Regions from separate parts of the Pseudomonas sp. GW821-FHT01E05 genome, predicted to be linked through region 1. Evidence: riboswitches for the same ligand, from Rfam matches in the RefSeq annotation. Region 1 holds a riboswitch; the other holds the start of a gene.
The links. A riboswitch is a leader RNA that binds a small molecule or an ion and turns the genes downstream of it on or off. The one in region 1 is predicted to bind cobalamin.

Region 1 (7,190 bases):
GTTTTCAGCCTCACGGCAGAGAAAGCCGCATCCAGATCAGGATTGTTCTGCATATGTCGACGTCGGCCCGCCTCGCCCTTCTCGTTTTCGCGGCACTGCTCAGTGCATGCGCCAGCCATACTCCGCCGCCAGCTCCGGTGGTTCGGCCTCCTGTTTTCGCTTCCCCTCAAACCTATTCGCCTGCCGCTGAAGACGTGCTTTTCCGTGCGTTGGGCCTGGTGGGTACGCCTTATCGTTGGGGGGGTAATACGCCGGATTCGGGTTTTGATTGCAGTGGCCTGATCGGCTATGTCTATCGCGATGCAGCTGGCATCACTCTGCCGCGTTCGACCCGCGAGATGATCGGCATGCGCGCTCAGGATGTCGACCAGAATGCACTGCAAACCGGCGATCTGGTATTTTTCGCCACCAATGGCGGCTCGCAAGTCAGTCACGCCGGAATCTATGTCGGCGAAGGCCGGTTTGTTCACGCGCCGGCCACTGGCGGAACGGTTAAGCTGGACAGTCTGTCCAAAACCTATTGGCAGAAAGCCTATCTAAGCGCCAAGCGGGTATTGCAGCCTGAGCATCTGGCGCGCAACCCTTAGGTCGCACCTTTGCAGAGGTTGTCATGACCGCTCGCACTCTCAATCTCGACGATTCCCTCTACAGCTATCTGCTGGATGTTTCCCTGCGCGAAACGCCGTTGTTGCGCCGCTTGCGTGACGAAACCCAGGCCTTGCCCATGGCCCGCTGGCAGGTGGCGCCCGAGCAGGGTCAGTTCCTCGCGTTGTTGGTCAAGCTGACCGGCGCCAGGCGTTTGCTGGAAGTCGGTACTTTCACCGGCTACAGCGCCTTGTGCATGGCCGCAGCCTTGCCGGATGACGGTACCTTGATTTGCTGCGATATCCCGGGTGATTACAACGCCACTGCACGCCGTTACTGGCAGGAGGCGGGTGTGGCGCAGCGAATTGATTTGCGTCTGGCGCCTGCACTGGAAACCCTGGCGCAGATCGAGCAGCAAGGGCAGGGTGGCTGTTTCGACTTGATCTTCATCGATGCTGACAAAGCCAACTATCCAGCCTATCTGGAGAGTGCCTTGCGTCTGCTGCGAAGTGGCGGTCTGGCGATTTTCGATAACACGCTGTGGAGCGGGCGGGTGCTTGAGGTGAATCCTGAGAGTGAAGACACTCGAGCCATCCAGGCATTGAACCGCGCCTTGAAGGATGACTTGCGTGTCGACTTGTCACTGTTGCCGTTAGGCGATGGCCTGACGTTGTGCCGCAAACTGTAGGAGCACAGCTTGCTGGCGATGGCGATGGCGATGGCGATGGCGATGGCGATGGCGATGGCGAGTTGCGGCTTGAGCATGCTGGTTCCCCTATGAATGCACCGATGTAACCATAGAGAGGCGAAGCTGCCCGGTGGTTCAGCGTTTCAGCCGCGGGCTTCTTTGAATAGCACGGCGACGCCCGGATGATAGTTGCCTGCTTCATTGCGCAACTTGTGATAGGGGTAAGGGAAGTACCAGGCCACGGCGCAGGTATGTTCCTTTTGCAGATCGTCGACCATGTCCTGGAGTTCTTCTGGGGTGGCGCTGTGTTGTGGTTTGTGTGGCGCTACGAACAGGCAACCGAGCTTCAGATCGCTGGCGTAGCTGATCTTCCTGGCATCGCTCACGGCGTCGAGCAGCGCTTGAGTGAGGTTCAGGTTATTGACCCGCGGCCAGCGCTGGGTGGCCTGGATGTAGACCCGTTCCTCATTGGTGGCGATGTAGAGGTCGGCACGTCCATTGCGGTCGCCGTCTTCCTGCTGTTTTTTCGTCGGGGTCTGTTCCAGTGTCACCATTTCCGACATCCAGGCGGCAGCCGAGAGCAGCCCAAGATTGGCGCGTTCATCAAACCAATAAGGGGATTCGTTATCACCGCGTACCTGGATGTAGCGATCGATACATTCAAACCAGCGCTCCAGCACTGGGCGCAGGAATTCCAGCTTCGGATTGCTGATGATCATGCCTTGCATGTTGCCCACCTTTATTTTTGTGATGTTAGTGTTGTGGCTATTTGATATCACTGCTTTCAGTGTGGCACAAGATTGGCGTCAGTTTATTGAACGACAGCACATAATATCGCGGGCGAACGCCCCGGGTTTAATTGACGCTCCACCCCCAACCCTCTAACCTTCGCGACTTGTTTCAGGTGCTCTGTGACCCAAGGTCGACAGAGTGAAACAGGGAAGCCGGTGAGTGTCCGTTCTTTAACAGAACGGACAGCGATCCCGGCGCTGCCCCCGCAACGGTAAATGAGTCAAGGCTGTGCTTTTGGCCACTGTGTCGACTGTCGATACGGGAAGGCGTGCAGCTCGGCAGCGATGCCCCTCATGAGCCCGGAGACCGGCCTGATCCATCCAGCGGCATCACGGTGGGCGATGCCAGGCTTATGCCGTCTATTTTTATTCCTGCCCCCCCGTTATCGTTCCAACGGAGAGCTGCCATGACTGAATCCCCCGATCGTGACGAACGCCATCTGGCGCGTATGTTGCGCAAAAAAGCCGTGATCGACGAGCGTATTGCCAACTCGCCGAACGAGTGCGGGCTGTTGTTGGTCCTGACCGGCAACGGCAAAGGCAAGAGCAGTTCTGCCTTTGGCATGCTTGCACGGGCCATGGGCCACGGAATGAAATGCGGCGTGGTGCAGTTCATCAAGGGTCGCAACAGCACCGGGGAGGAGCTGTTCTTTCGACGCTTTCCCGAGCAAGTACGCTTTCACGTCATGGGCGAAGGCTTCACCTGGGAAACCCAGGATCGCCAGCGTGACATCGCCGCAGCCGAAGCGGCCTGGGAAGTGTCCCGTGAACTGCTGCGTGACCCGGCCATTGGCCTGGTGGTGCTTGACGAGCTGAATATCGCCCTCAAGCACGGTTATCTCGACCTGGACCTGGTTCTCAGCGATTTGCAGGCTCGCCCGCCAATGCAGCACGTGCTGGTAACCGGCCGCGGCGCCAAGCCCGAAATGATTGATCTGGCCGACACGGTTACCGAAATGGGCGTGCTCAAACATGCGTTCCAGGCCGGGATCAAAGCGCAAAAGGGCATTGAGCTGTGAGTATTGAAGCATGAGTGATGCACGTCATTGTCCGGCGGTATTGATCGCCGCACCGGCTTCCGGTCAGGGCAAGACCACCGTGACCGCCGCGCTGGCCCGCTTGCATCGCAATCAGGGACGCAAGGTGCGGGTATTCAAGTGCGGTCCGGACTTTCTCGACCCGATGATTCTCGAGCGCGCCAGCGGCGCGCCGGTGTATCAATTGGACATGTGGATGGTCGGCGAACAAGAAAGCCGCCGACTGCTGTGGGAAGCGGCGGGCGAGGCTGACCTGATCCTGATCGAAGGCGTCATGGGCCTGTTCGACGGTACGCCGTCCAGCGCCGATTTGGCGCGGCACTTCGGCGTGCCGGTGCTCGCCGTGATCGACGGTACGGCCATGGCCCAGACGTTCGGTGCTCTGGCCTTGGGGCTGGCGCGCTATCAGGCGGACTTGCCGTTTGCCGGCGTTCTGGCCAACCGGGTTGGCACGTTGCGCCACGCGCAATTGCTCGAAGGCAGCCTGACCGAAGGCCTGCGCTGGTATGGCGCGCTGTCTCGCGAAACCGGGATCGAACTGCCGAGCCGCCACCTGGGCCTGGTGCAGGCCAGCGAACTGAATGATCTGGATCTGCGCCTCGACGCGGCGGCCGAAGCCTTGGCCAGCAGTTGTGAGGTGGCGTTGCCGCCGGCAGTCGGGTTCGCTGCGCCTGAGGTTGTCGTCGCCGAGCCATTATTGGCCGGTGTGCGGATTGCCGTGGCTCGCGATGAGGCATTTGCTTTCACCTACGGGGCGAGCCTGGACCTGCTACGGGCGATGGGCGCCGAGTTGCTGTTCTTTTCGCCGATCCATGATCGCGAACTGCCCGAGGCTGACAGCTTGTACCTGCCGGGCGGCTACCCGGAATTGCATCATGTTGCGCTGGCGGAAAACGCCACGATGCTGGCTGCGATCCGCGCGCACCATGAGGCCGACAAGCCGTTGCTGGCCGAGTGTGGCGGCATGTTGTATCTGCTCGACTCCCTGACCGATGTCGACGGTCAGCGCGCCGAACTGGTGGGGTTGCTCGCCGGCGAAGCGGTGATGCAAAAGCGTCTCGCGGCGTTGGCCTTGCAGGCGGTTGATCTGCCAGAGGGCTCGTTGCGCGGCCACACCTATCATCACTCGCTGACCAGTACAGCGCTTGAGCCGATAGCCCGGGGCCTGAGTCCTAACGGTGGGCGTGGCGCCGAAGCGGTCTACCGTGACGGTCGAATGACCGCTTCCTATGTGCACTTCTATTTCCCTTCCAATCCCTCTGCGGTGGCCGCACTTTTTGCGCCTGGCTCGCAAACCGCTATCGCGAGCAAGCTCGCTCCCACACTAGATCGTGTACTTCCTGTAGGAGCGAGCTTGCTCGCGAAGAGGCCATGACCGACAACGCCTTTAGTCCGGCCGAACGTGAGGCTGTTTATCGCGTGATTGGCGAGCGCCGCGACATGCGTCACTTTGCTGGCGGCACCGTCGAGCCCGAACTGCTCAGGCGTCTGCTCGAGGCCGCCCATCAAGCTCCAAGCGTGGGCCTGATGCAGCCGTGGCGGTTTATCCGCATCACCGACCGCCCGTTGCGCGGCAAAATTCAGCAACTGGTCGAAGAAGAACGTGTACGCACTGCCGAGGCGCTGGGCGAACGTTCCGACGACTTCATGAAGTTGAAAGTCGAAGGCATCAACGACTGCGCTGAAGTGCTGGTCGCCGCGCTGATGGACGATCGCGAGCGGCATATCTTTGGGCGCCGGACCTTGCCGGAGATGGACATGGCGTCGTTGTCCTGCGCTATTCAGAATCTCTGGCTGGCGTCCCGCGCCGAAGGCCTGGGGATGGGCTGGGTGTCGCTGTTCGAGCCCCAGGCGCTGGCCGACTTGCTGGGTCTGCCGGCCGGGGCCAAACCGCTGGCGGTATTGTGCCTGGGTCCGGTCACGGCGTTTTATCCGGCCCCCATGTTGGTGCTTGAAGGCTGGGCGCAGCCGCGCCCGCTGAGTGAATTGCTGTATGAGAATTATTGGGGAGTGAGTCAATGAGTGTGGCGTTGTTGAGTGCCGCCGCGGTCGCGCTGGATGCGCTGCTGGGCGAACCCAGGCGCTGGCATCCGCTGGTGGCGTTCGGCCGTTTTGCCGATCGCATCGAGCAACGTTTCAACTCCGGCGGTCGTGGCTGGCGCAGTCACGGCGTCACTGCCTGGGTGATGGCGGTGTTGCCGCTGACTCTATTGGTGACCGCCTTTGCCTGGCTGCCATATATCGGTTGGCTGGTCGAGATCCTCGCGTTGTATTGCGCCCTTGGCTTGCGCAGCCTTGGCGAGCATGTCAATCCGGTCGCTCAGGCTCTGCGCAGCGATGACCTGGAGCAAGCACGACGTCGAGTGGGCTATCTGGTCAGCCGTCAGACCAGTGAGCTTGATTCCACGGAAGTCGCCCGGGCCGCCACTGAGTCGGTGTTGGAAAACGGTAGCGATGCGGTGTTCGCTGCGTTGTTCTGGTTTGCCGTCGCCGGCGCACCGGGGGTGGTGCTGTATCGCCTGAGTAATACGCTGGACGCGATGTGGGGCTATCGCAATGAACGCTTCGAACGCTTTGGCTGGGCGGCGGCGAAGATCGACGATGCTCTTAACTATATTCCTGCTCGCCTGGTTGCCCTGACCTACGCGCTCTTGGGCAAGACCCGTCTGGCGCTGAAGTGCTGGCGGACTCAGGGACCCACCTGGGACAGCCCGAACGCAGGTCCGGTAATGGCAGCGGGCGCGGGGGCCTTGGGCGTAGAGTTGGGCGGGGCAGCGATCTACCACGGTGAACTGCACCAGCGTCCGCAACTGGGTGAGGGCGTGCCGGCTGATGCCAACTCCATCGACCGTGGCTGGCAACTGGTGCAGCGCGGGGTGTGGTTATGGTTGCTGATTTTCTGCGTGGGAGCTGAGCTCTATGCTTGACCACGGCGGACGGTTGCGCAAGGCCGCGCTGCAATACGGTATTGCCGAAGCGGATTGGCTGGACCTGTCCAGTGGCCTTGCGCCTTGGCCGTGGCCGGTACCGCAGATCCCTCTGCGGGCCTGGGCGCGTTTGCCGGAAACCGATGATGGTCTTGAGCAAGCCGCCTGCGATTACTACGGCGCGACTCAAGTGCTACCGGTTCCGGGCTCGCAAGCGGCGATCCAGTTGCTGCCGCGATTACGCCGTGCCGGCAAGGTTGGCGTGCTCTCGCCCTGTTACGCCGAGCATGCCGAGGCATGGCGCCGCTGCGGCTACATCGTGCGTGAGGTGCTGGAGCAGGAAGTAGACTTCTTTCTCGACCACCTTGACGTGCTGGTGGTGGTCAACCCGAATAACCCCACCGGCCTGAGCCTGACCCCGGATCGGTTACTCGACTGGCATGCTCGACTGGCGCAACGCGGCGGCTGGCTGGTGGTCGATGAAGCGTTCATGGACAACACACCGCAGCTCAGTCTGGCCGCTCATGCCAATCAGGTCGGGTTGATCGTTTTGCGATCATTCGGCAAGTTTTTCGGTTTGGCCGGTGTACGTCTGGGCTTCGTGCTGGCCGAGCGCAAACTGCTCAAATTGCTCGCCGAACAGGTCGGACCCTGGGCGGTCAGTGGGCCGACACGGGTGTTGGGGCAGGTTTGCCTGCGCGATACGGTGGGGCATGCCCGGCAACGTCTGCGCAGCGAAGAAGCCAGTCAACGGTTGACGCAAGTGCTTGAGCACCATGGATTCAAGCCACAGGGCGGCTGCGCCTTGTTCCAATGGCTGATCACTGAGCGCGCTGAACATCTGCACGAATTCATGGCTCAACGCGGCATTCTGTTGCGGTTGTTTACCCACAACAGCAGCCTGCGTTTCGGCTTGCCGGCCGATGAAGCCGATTGGCTGCGCCTCAATCAAGCGTTAGAGGCCTACACCAAGGAACAAACACCATGACCACGCTGATGGTGCAAGGCACCACCTCGGACGCCGGTAAAAGTACGCTGGTAACGGCGCTGTGCCGCTGGCTGACCCGCCAAGGCGTCCGCGTCGTGCCCTTCAAACCGCAGAACATGGCGCTCAATAGCGCGGTAACGGCGGATGGCGGCGAGATCGGTCGTGCACAAGCGG
Region 2 (7,190 bases), on a different contig from region 1:
CCCACGATTATCTGGCTGATCTGCTTTCCAAGCAGAACACCCCGGGAATCGGCATCCGAGTCTTTATTACCCAGCCTGGCACCCAATACGCCGAAACCTGTATTGCCTATTGCAAGCCGGGCGAAGAAAAACCGGAAGATACCGCGCTGGGGCTCAAAAGCTTCACCGCTTATATCGATTCCTTCAGCGAAGCCTTCCTGGACGATGCCGTGGTTGATTACGCCACCGATCGTATGGGCGGCCAACTGACCATCAAGGCGCCAAACGCCAAAGTTCCGATGGTCAACGCTGACAGCCCGGTGAACGAGCGCATCAACTATTACCTGCAAACCGAAATCAACCCGGGGCTGGCCAGCCACGGCGGTCAGGTCAGCCTGATCGATGTGGTTGAAGACGGTATCGCCGTGCTGAAATTCGGCGGTGGTTGCCAGGGCTGCGGCCAGGCTGATGTCACCTTGAAGGAAGGCATCGAGCGCACACTGCTTGAGCGTATTCCGGAGCTTAAAGGTGTACGCGACGTCACCGACCATACGCAGAAAGAAAACGCCTACTACTAAGGTGTTCGCTGCAAACAGAAAAAACGGCGCCCCGTGAGCGCCGTTTTTTTATGCCTGGGATTTGAGGTGGTCATTAAATAGCCCTCGTATTGATCGTTCCCATGCTCCGCGTGGGAATGCAGCCCGGGACGCTCCGCGTCCCAGGAGCTGACGCAGAGCGTCCGTTGAGGTGTTCCCACGCGCGAGCGTGGGGACGATCATGTTCAGGGTCTGTACAAATGCGCATGCCCGGCACGATACAGCGACGATTCACTGAAATTGTCGCTGGCCAGCACCCGACCCACCAGGATGAGCGCGGTACGACGAAATCCCTTTGCCTGAACCTTTTCAGTAATATCAGCCAATGTGCCCACCACCCAATCCTGATCCGGCCAGGTGGCGCGATGAATCACTGCAATCGGGCAGTCCAGGCCATAGTGCGGGACCAGTTCGGCGATGATTTTCTCCAGATGATTGACCCCCAGATGAATCGCCATGGTCGCTCCATGCTGTGCCAGGCTGCCGAGTTCTTCCCCGGCCGGCATCGCCGTTTTGTCGGCATAGCGGGTCAGAATCACGCTCTGGGACACATCCGGTAGCGTCAGCTCCGCGCCCAGCAGGGCCGCGCAGGCTGCGGTTGCCGTCACGCCAGGGATGATTTCAAAGGGAATATTCAACTCGCGCAAATAGCGAATCTGCTCGCCAATTGCGCCGTACAGGCTCGGATCGCCGGAATGCACCCGGGCCACGTCCTGACCTTTGCCATGGGCGGTCTTGATCAATTCAATGATCTGCTCCAGGTGCAATTCTGCACTGTTGATCACCTGTTCGGCCTGGTGGCCTTCCAGCACGGCAGCGGGCACCAGCGAGCCGGCATAGATGATGACCGGGCAACTGCGGATCAGCCGCTGGCCTTTGACGGTGATCAGTTCCGGGTCGCCGGGACCTGCGCCGATAAAGTAGACGGTCATGGCTGTTTCCTGTGCAAAGTCGTGTCGGCAATGCTTCAGATGAAGATTGCTCATGATCAAGGGCGGGGATTATCGGGGATTTTACGGCGCAGATGCCAATGCAAAGGTGGCCTGGGCGTATTTCTGTCGCGAGATCAGCAGTTTGGCCGGGCTTTGCGTCAGATGCTCGGCCAGTGCCAGCGCAGCGCTTTCGGCCACGCCATAGCAACCGGTGCGTTCAAAGGCGATCTCTGAGCGATGACTCAATTGTGGCTCATAGGCAGCGAGCTGTGCACTGCTGAAGAATGTCAGCGGCAATGCCAATTGCGCAGCCAGCTCAAGCAGGCCAGGCTCCTCTCGTTTCAGGTCGATACTGGCCAGGGCCTGGATCGCTTGCAGATCGATGTGGTGAGCCTGCAACGCCTGATCGAGCAACGCCTGTAGCGTGGCGGCGGGGCAGCCACGCTGGCAGCCCAGGCCGACCACCAGGGTCGGCGCTGTGCTGATGTCAGTCATGCGCGGTATTGGCCTTCGCTTTTGCGACGGAACAACCAGGCGCTGATCAGGCCCAGGGCCAGCCAGAACGCGGCGTTGGTCAATTGCGAAGCGATTTTGAATTGTGCTTCGAGCGCTTCCGGCGCCAGGCTGGAATGCACCTGCGGTTGCGGCGCGCCAATGATGTGCGGTACCGCCAGAATTGCCACGCCGAGAATCTTCAATAGCCAGTGTTTGCCAAACACGATCAGCGCAATGCCGACAGCGGTGGACGCCGCGGTCCCGGCCCACCAGGTCTGCCGTTGCAGCAGGTCAGCGGCGGCAGTGCCGGGCAGCTCCGGCGGCAGGCCCATGGTCGGTGCCAGGCAGAAGGTCGCGTAACCGGCCAGGCCCCAGAGCAAACCTTCGGACGTGCGACCCGGAGCGCGCAGGGTATAGAGACCCGCAAGCATCAGGGCGAAACCGACGGCCACCACCAGATTGCCACCGGTGGTCGAGAGTACGCGCTGCCAGCCGTCCTCCGGCTCCCAGGCTTCGGCATCATGGGTATGACCGGCCATGGCGCCTTCAGCGTGTTCGTGAACTTCGGCGGCCGGGGCCTTTTCATAGGTTTCCGCCTGGAGAATCAGCGGCGCGACCCAGAAGCTTTGCAGCAAGGTCAGCAACAAGGCCGCGAGCAGCCCTGTGAAACCTGCGGTTTGCGCAATACGCTTGATCATGTCAGCAGGTCTCAATGGCACGGAAAAGCGGAGCTGTGACGGGTGTCGTGGGCGGCGTTGTGCACCGCTTCGATATGCGAGAAACCGGCGAAATACACCAGGCACGCGCCCAGAATCGATGCGCCGATGGCGGCAATCAGACGTTGGCTCAGGGTGGACGTGGTGCTGGCGGTGCCTGCGTGGCGGGTGCTGCTGATGATCGACATGGCGCTTCCCTCTGATGTGTCAGCGGGTGAATCGAGCGCATGAAACCCCCTGCGAGACAGGCTCGCAGCGGTTCAAACAGCGCCCGCCCACCGCGGGTTTGTTATTTCAGTATTGCGGGCCGGTCTCCGGGCTCACGAGGGGTTTGGGCCAGCGCCTTCACCTGCAAGAGTCGCCTTCCCATGCCGAACTGCTGGCACAGTGGATCTGACTCTTCACTCGCTTACCGTTGCGGGGGCAGCACCGGACTGATCAAGGCTTTGAGTAAAGCACATGACTCACCGGTTTCCCGTTTCACCCTGTGAAGGGCACCCGTAACAAGTTGCGTAGGAGAGCATGGGCGGGGGATGAGAGTCAATTGGCAAGGTTTCTCACTTGTTGGACTGAGGCGCTTCCATCGCGAGCAAGCTCGCTCCTACAAGGGGACCGCGATTGAATGTAGGAGCGAGCTTGCTCGCGATGGCGTCGTCACAGTCAACATAGATCTCTGTCCGGACATTGACCCGCCCCCAAGCGATGCGTAGCCTTGCGCTTTCGAGGTTCTTCGGCACTCTCGCCGAAGCTAAGAAGGGAACGCGGTCAATGCCGCGGCTGCCCCCGCAACTGTGAACGGTTCCGTTTCTGCCATGCCACTGCACCCTCTATCCATAGAGCGAGCGGGAAGGCGTAGAAATCGCCAGTCGAAAGACCGGCAGGCCGTCAGCCAGGAGACCTGCCTCGTACCAGATTCTCACTACAACCGGGCGGGGTGATCCGGTGGCGAAATCTTCCGCGCCCATCGGTGTGGTTGTCGTCCCGTATGCCCGCCACCTTGCCAAAGGGCATCCGATGAAAACACTGGCCAAACTTCCCGTCACCATCGTCACCGGCTTCCTCGGCTCGGGCAAAACCACCTTGCTGCGGCATATGCTTGATAACGCCCAGGGCCGCCGCATCGCGGTGATCGTCAACGAATTTGGCGAGCTGGGCATCGACGGCGAAATTCTCAAGCAATGTTCCATCGGTTGCACTGAAGAAGAGGCCAGCGGCCGGGTCTATGAACTGGCCAACGGTTGCCTGTGCTGCACCGTCCAGGAAGAGTTCTTCCCGGTGATGCGCGAGCTGGTTGCCCGTCGCGCCGACCTGGATCACATCCTCATCGAAACCTCTGGCCTGGCGCTGCCCAAACCGCTGGTGCAAGCCTTCCAGTGGCCGGAAATCCGCAGTGCCTGCACTGTCGATGCAGTGATCACGGTGGTCGACAGCCCGGCCGTGGCCGCCGGCACCTTCGCTGCGTTCCCGGATCAAGTCGACGCCCAGCGCAAGCTTGACCCGAACCTGGACCACGAATCACCGCTGCACGAACTGTTCGCCGACCAGCTGGCCAGCGCCGACCTGGTGATCCTCAACAAAGCCGACCTGATCAGCCCTGAAGACCTGGCCAAAGTGCGCCTGGAAGTCGCCGAAGAACTGCCGCCAGCAGTAAAAATCATCGAAGCCAGCAGCGGCCGCTTGCCTCTGGAGGTTTTGATTGGTCTGGGCGCCGGTTCCGAAGAGCACATCGACAGCCGTCACAGCCACCACGACCATCACCATGACGGTGATGCCGATAGTGAAGGGCATGATGACCATGACCACGACGCCTTCGATTCCATTTCCATCGAACTGCCCCAGGCCGACGAAAGCCTGCTGCTGGATGCCCTGACCCAGCTGGTGGTTCAGCACGGCATTCTGCGGGTCAAAGGTTTCGCGGCGGTTGCGAACAAGCCGATGCGCTTGCTGATCCAGGGCGTGGGCACGCGCTTCGACAGACATTTCGACCGTGCCTGGCGCGCCGATGAGCCGCGTGCAACACGCCTGGTACTAATTGGCCAGGAACTGGATGCCGCGCTGATCGAAGCGCAATTGCGCGCCGCACTCGGCGCCTGAGCCATGCACCTGCTCAGGACCCAGCCCGGCGGTTTCGTGTCGGATGACAACATTGCCGACCTTGGACAAACCCCCGCCGAGCTGGTGATCCTGTGCAGCGGCGATTCCAGCCTGGCGCTGCTCGCCGAAGCCGCGCAGCAATTACCGGACGACTACCCGAGCCTGCGTCTGGCCAACCCGATGCAAGTACAGAACCACGCCTCGGTCGACCTGTACGTCGACGAAGTCTTGCGTCACGCCAAAGTCATTCTGATCTCGCTGCACGGCGGGATCGGTTATTGGCGTTACGGCATCGAGCGTCTGGTGCAGCTGGCCGAGAAGGGCGTGCAACTGATTCTGGTGCCCGGCGACGATCGTCCCGACCCGGAACTGAGCGACCTGAGCACGGTGGTCGCCGAAGACCGCGATCGGCTTTGGCACTTCCTGCGTCAAGGTGGTTTGGGCAACGCGCTGGACCTGTATCGCTGCCTGGCCAGTCGCTGGCTGGATCGCGATTACCCATGGGCCGAACCACAAATCCTGCCGCGTACGGCGATTTACCATCCGCGCAAAAGCAGCGCCACGCTCAGCGATTGGCAAGCCGACTGGTACGCTGATCAACCCGTGGCGGCGGTGTTGTTCTATCGCTCGCACCTGCAGGCGGCGAACACCGCTTTTATCGATGTTTTCTGCCAGCGCTTGCAGGCGGCGGGGCTTAACCCGTTGCCGATTGCGCTGGCCAGTTTGAAAGAGCCTGGCTGCCTGGCGATGGTCGAGGATTGGCTGGACGAGGTCGAGGCTGGGGTGATTCTGAACACCACCGGTTTTGCCCAGTCCAGTCCTGAAGCACCGCATTTGCGGCCTTTCCGGCGTAATATCCCGGTGATCCAGGCGATCTGCGCCCAGGACAACGAGCCCGGCTGGCGCGCCAGCGAGCAGGGCCTCGGGCCGCGAGACCTGGCCATGCATATCGCTTTGCCGGAGCTGGACGGGCGCATCATCAGTCGGCCCATCAGCTTCAAGGACCTGGCCTGGCGCAGCGAGCGCAGTCAGTCCGATGTGGTCTGCTACCGACCTGCGCCTGCGCGTATGGACTTCGTCGCCGAACTGGCGCGGCGCTGGATTGATCTGGCGCGGGTACCGAATGGCGAAAAGCGTATCGCGCTGATTCTTGCCAACTACCCGACTCGCGACGGTCGGATCGGCAATGGAGTGGGCCTCGACACCCCGGCCGCAGCGCTGAATATCCTGCGGGCACTACGCGATGAGGGCTATCCGCTGCCGGCGCATCTACCTGAAAATGGCACAGCGCTAATTCAGCAATTGCTTGGCGGGGTCAGCAATGATCTGGAGAGCATCGACCAGCGGCCATGCCAGCAAAGCCTGGCACTGGACGACTATTTTTCGATGTTCAACGCCTTGCCCGAAGCCAATCGCAACGCGGTGCTTGAGCGCTGGGGCGCGCCTGAAAGCGATCCGATGTTCCGCGGCGGGCGGATGATGATCGCAGGTCTGCGTTTTGGCCTGACTTTCGTTGGCATTCAACCGGCGCGGGGCTATCAGGTCGACCCGAGCGCGGTCTATCACGACCCGGACCTGGTGCCGCCTCATGGCTATCTGGCGTTCTATTTCTGGTTGCGACAAACCTACGGCACCCATGGGGTAATCCACGTCGGCAAGCACGGCAACCTCGAGTGGTTGCCGGGCAAGGGCGTCGGTCTTTCGGAAAACTGCTGGCCGGATGCGCTGCTGGGGCCATTGCCGAACATCTATCCGTTTATCGTCAATGACCCGGGTGAGGGCGCCCAGGCCAAGCGTCGCACCCAGGCGGTAATCATCGATCACCTGATGCCGCCGTTGACCCGCGCTGAAACCTACGGCCCGCTGCGCGATCTCGAGTTGCTGGCCGACGAGTATTACGAAGCGCAGTTGCTTGATCCGCGCCGAGCCCGGGAGTTGCAGCGCGACATTCTGAAACTGGTGCGCGAAACCCGGATCGACCGCGAACTGCAACTGGACGAAAAGCTCGACAGCGACGCTGACGCGGCGATCTGGCTGCCGCGTCTGGACACCTATTTGTGCGACTTGAAGGAGTCGCAGATCCGCGATGGCTTACATGTGTTCGGCGAGTCGCCAACCGGCCGCTTGCGCATCGATACCCTGTTGGCGTTACTGCGTATTCCCCGTGGCGATGGACGCGGTGCGCAGTCGAGTTTGCTGCGAGCCTTGGCCAAGGCCTTCGAACTGGGTTTCGATCCGCTGGACTGTGTGTTGGCTGATCCCTGGACCGGACCGCGACCGGTTGAACTGCAAACGCTGAGCAATGAGCTTTGGCGCACCACCGGAGATAGCCGTGAGCGCCTCGAGCTGTTTGCCGCGCAGTTGATCGAGCGGGTGCT

Region 2: another riboswitch for cobalamin. It lies ahead of cobW (cobalamin biosynthesis protein CobW); the one in region 1 lies ahead of cobO (cob(I)yrinic acid a,c-diamide adenosyltransferase).

What each region holds. Positions count from the first base shown of each region.
Region 1 covers NZ_JBWKWW010000009.1:161,896-169,085, reverse strand. Annotated here, with positions in the region: gene AC07W5_RS20800 (C40 family peptidase) at 54-587, shown strand; gene AC07W5_RS20795 (class I SAM-dependent methyltransferase) at 611-1,273, shown strand; gene AC07W5_RS20790 (hypothetical protein) at 1,417-2,001, opposite strand; cobalamin riboswitch at 2,159-2,394, shown strand; gene cobO (cob(I)yrinic acid a,c-diamide adenosyltransferase) at 2,472-3,083, shown strand; gene AC07W5_RS20780 (cobyrinic acid a,c-diamide synthase CobB) at 3,094-4,476, shown strand; gene bluB (5,6-dimethylbenzimidazole synthase) at 4,473-5,123, shown strand; gene cbiB (adenosylcobinamide-phosphate synthase CbiB) at 5,120-6,028, shown strand; gene cobD (threonine-phosphate decarboxylase CobD) at 6,021-7,016, shown strand; gene AC07W5_RS20760 (cobyric acid synthase) at 7,013-7,190, shown strand, end outside.
Region 2 covers NZ_JBWKWW010000005.1:351,148-358,337, reverse strand. Annotated here, with positions in the region: gene nfuA (Fe-S biogenesis protein NfuA) at 1-557, shown strand, start outside; gene cobM (precorrin-4 C(11)-methyltransferase) at 761-1,507, opposite strand; gene AC07W5_RS13520 (cobalamin biosynthesis protein) at 1,589-2,002, opposite strand; gene AC07W5_RS13515 (CbtA family protein) at 1,999-2,700, opposite strand; gene AC07W5_RS13510 (CbtB domain-containing protein) at 2,712-2,906, opposite strand; cobalamin riboswitch at 3,007-3,235, opposite strand; cobalamin riboswitch at 3,425-3,638, shown strand; gene cobW (cobalamin biosynthesis protein CobW) at 3,733-4,812, shown strand; gene cobN (cobaltochelatase subunit CobN) at 4,816-7,190, shown strand, end outside.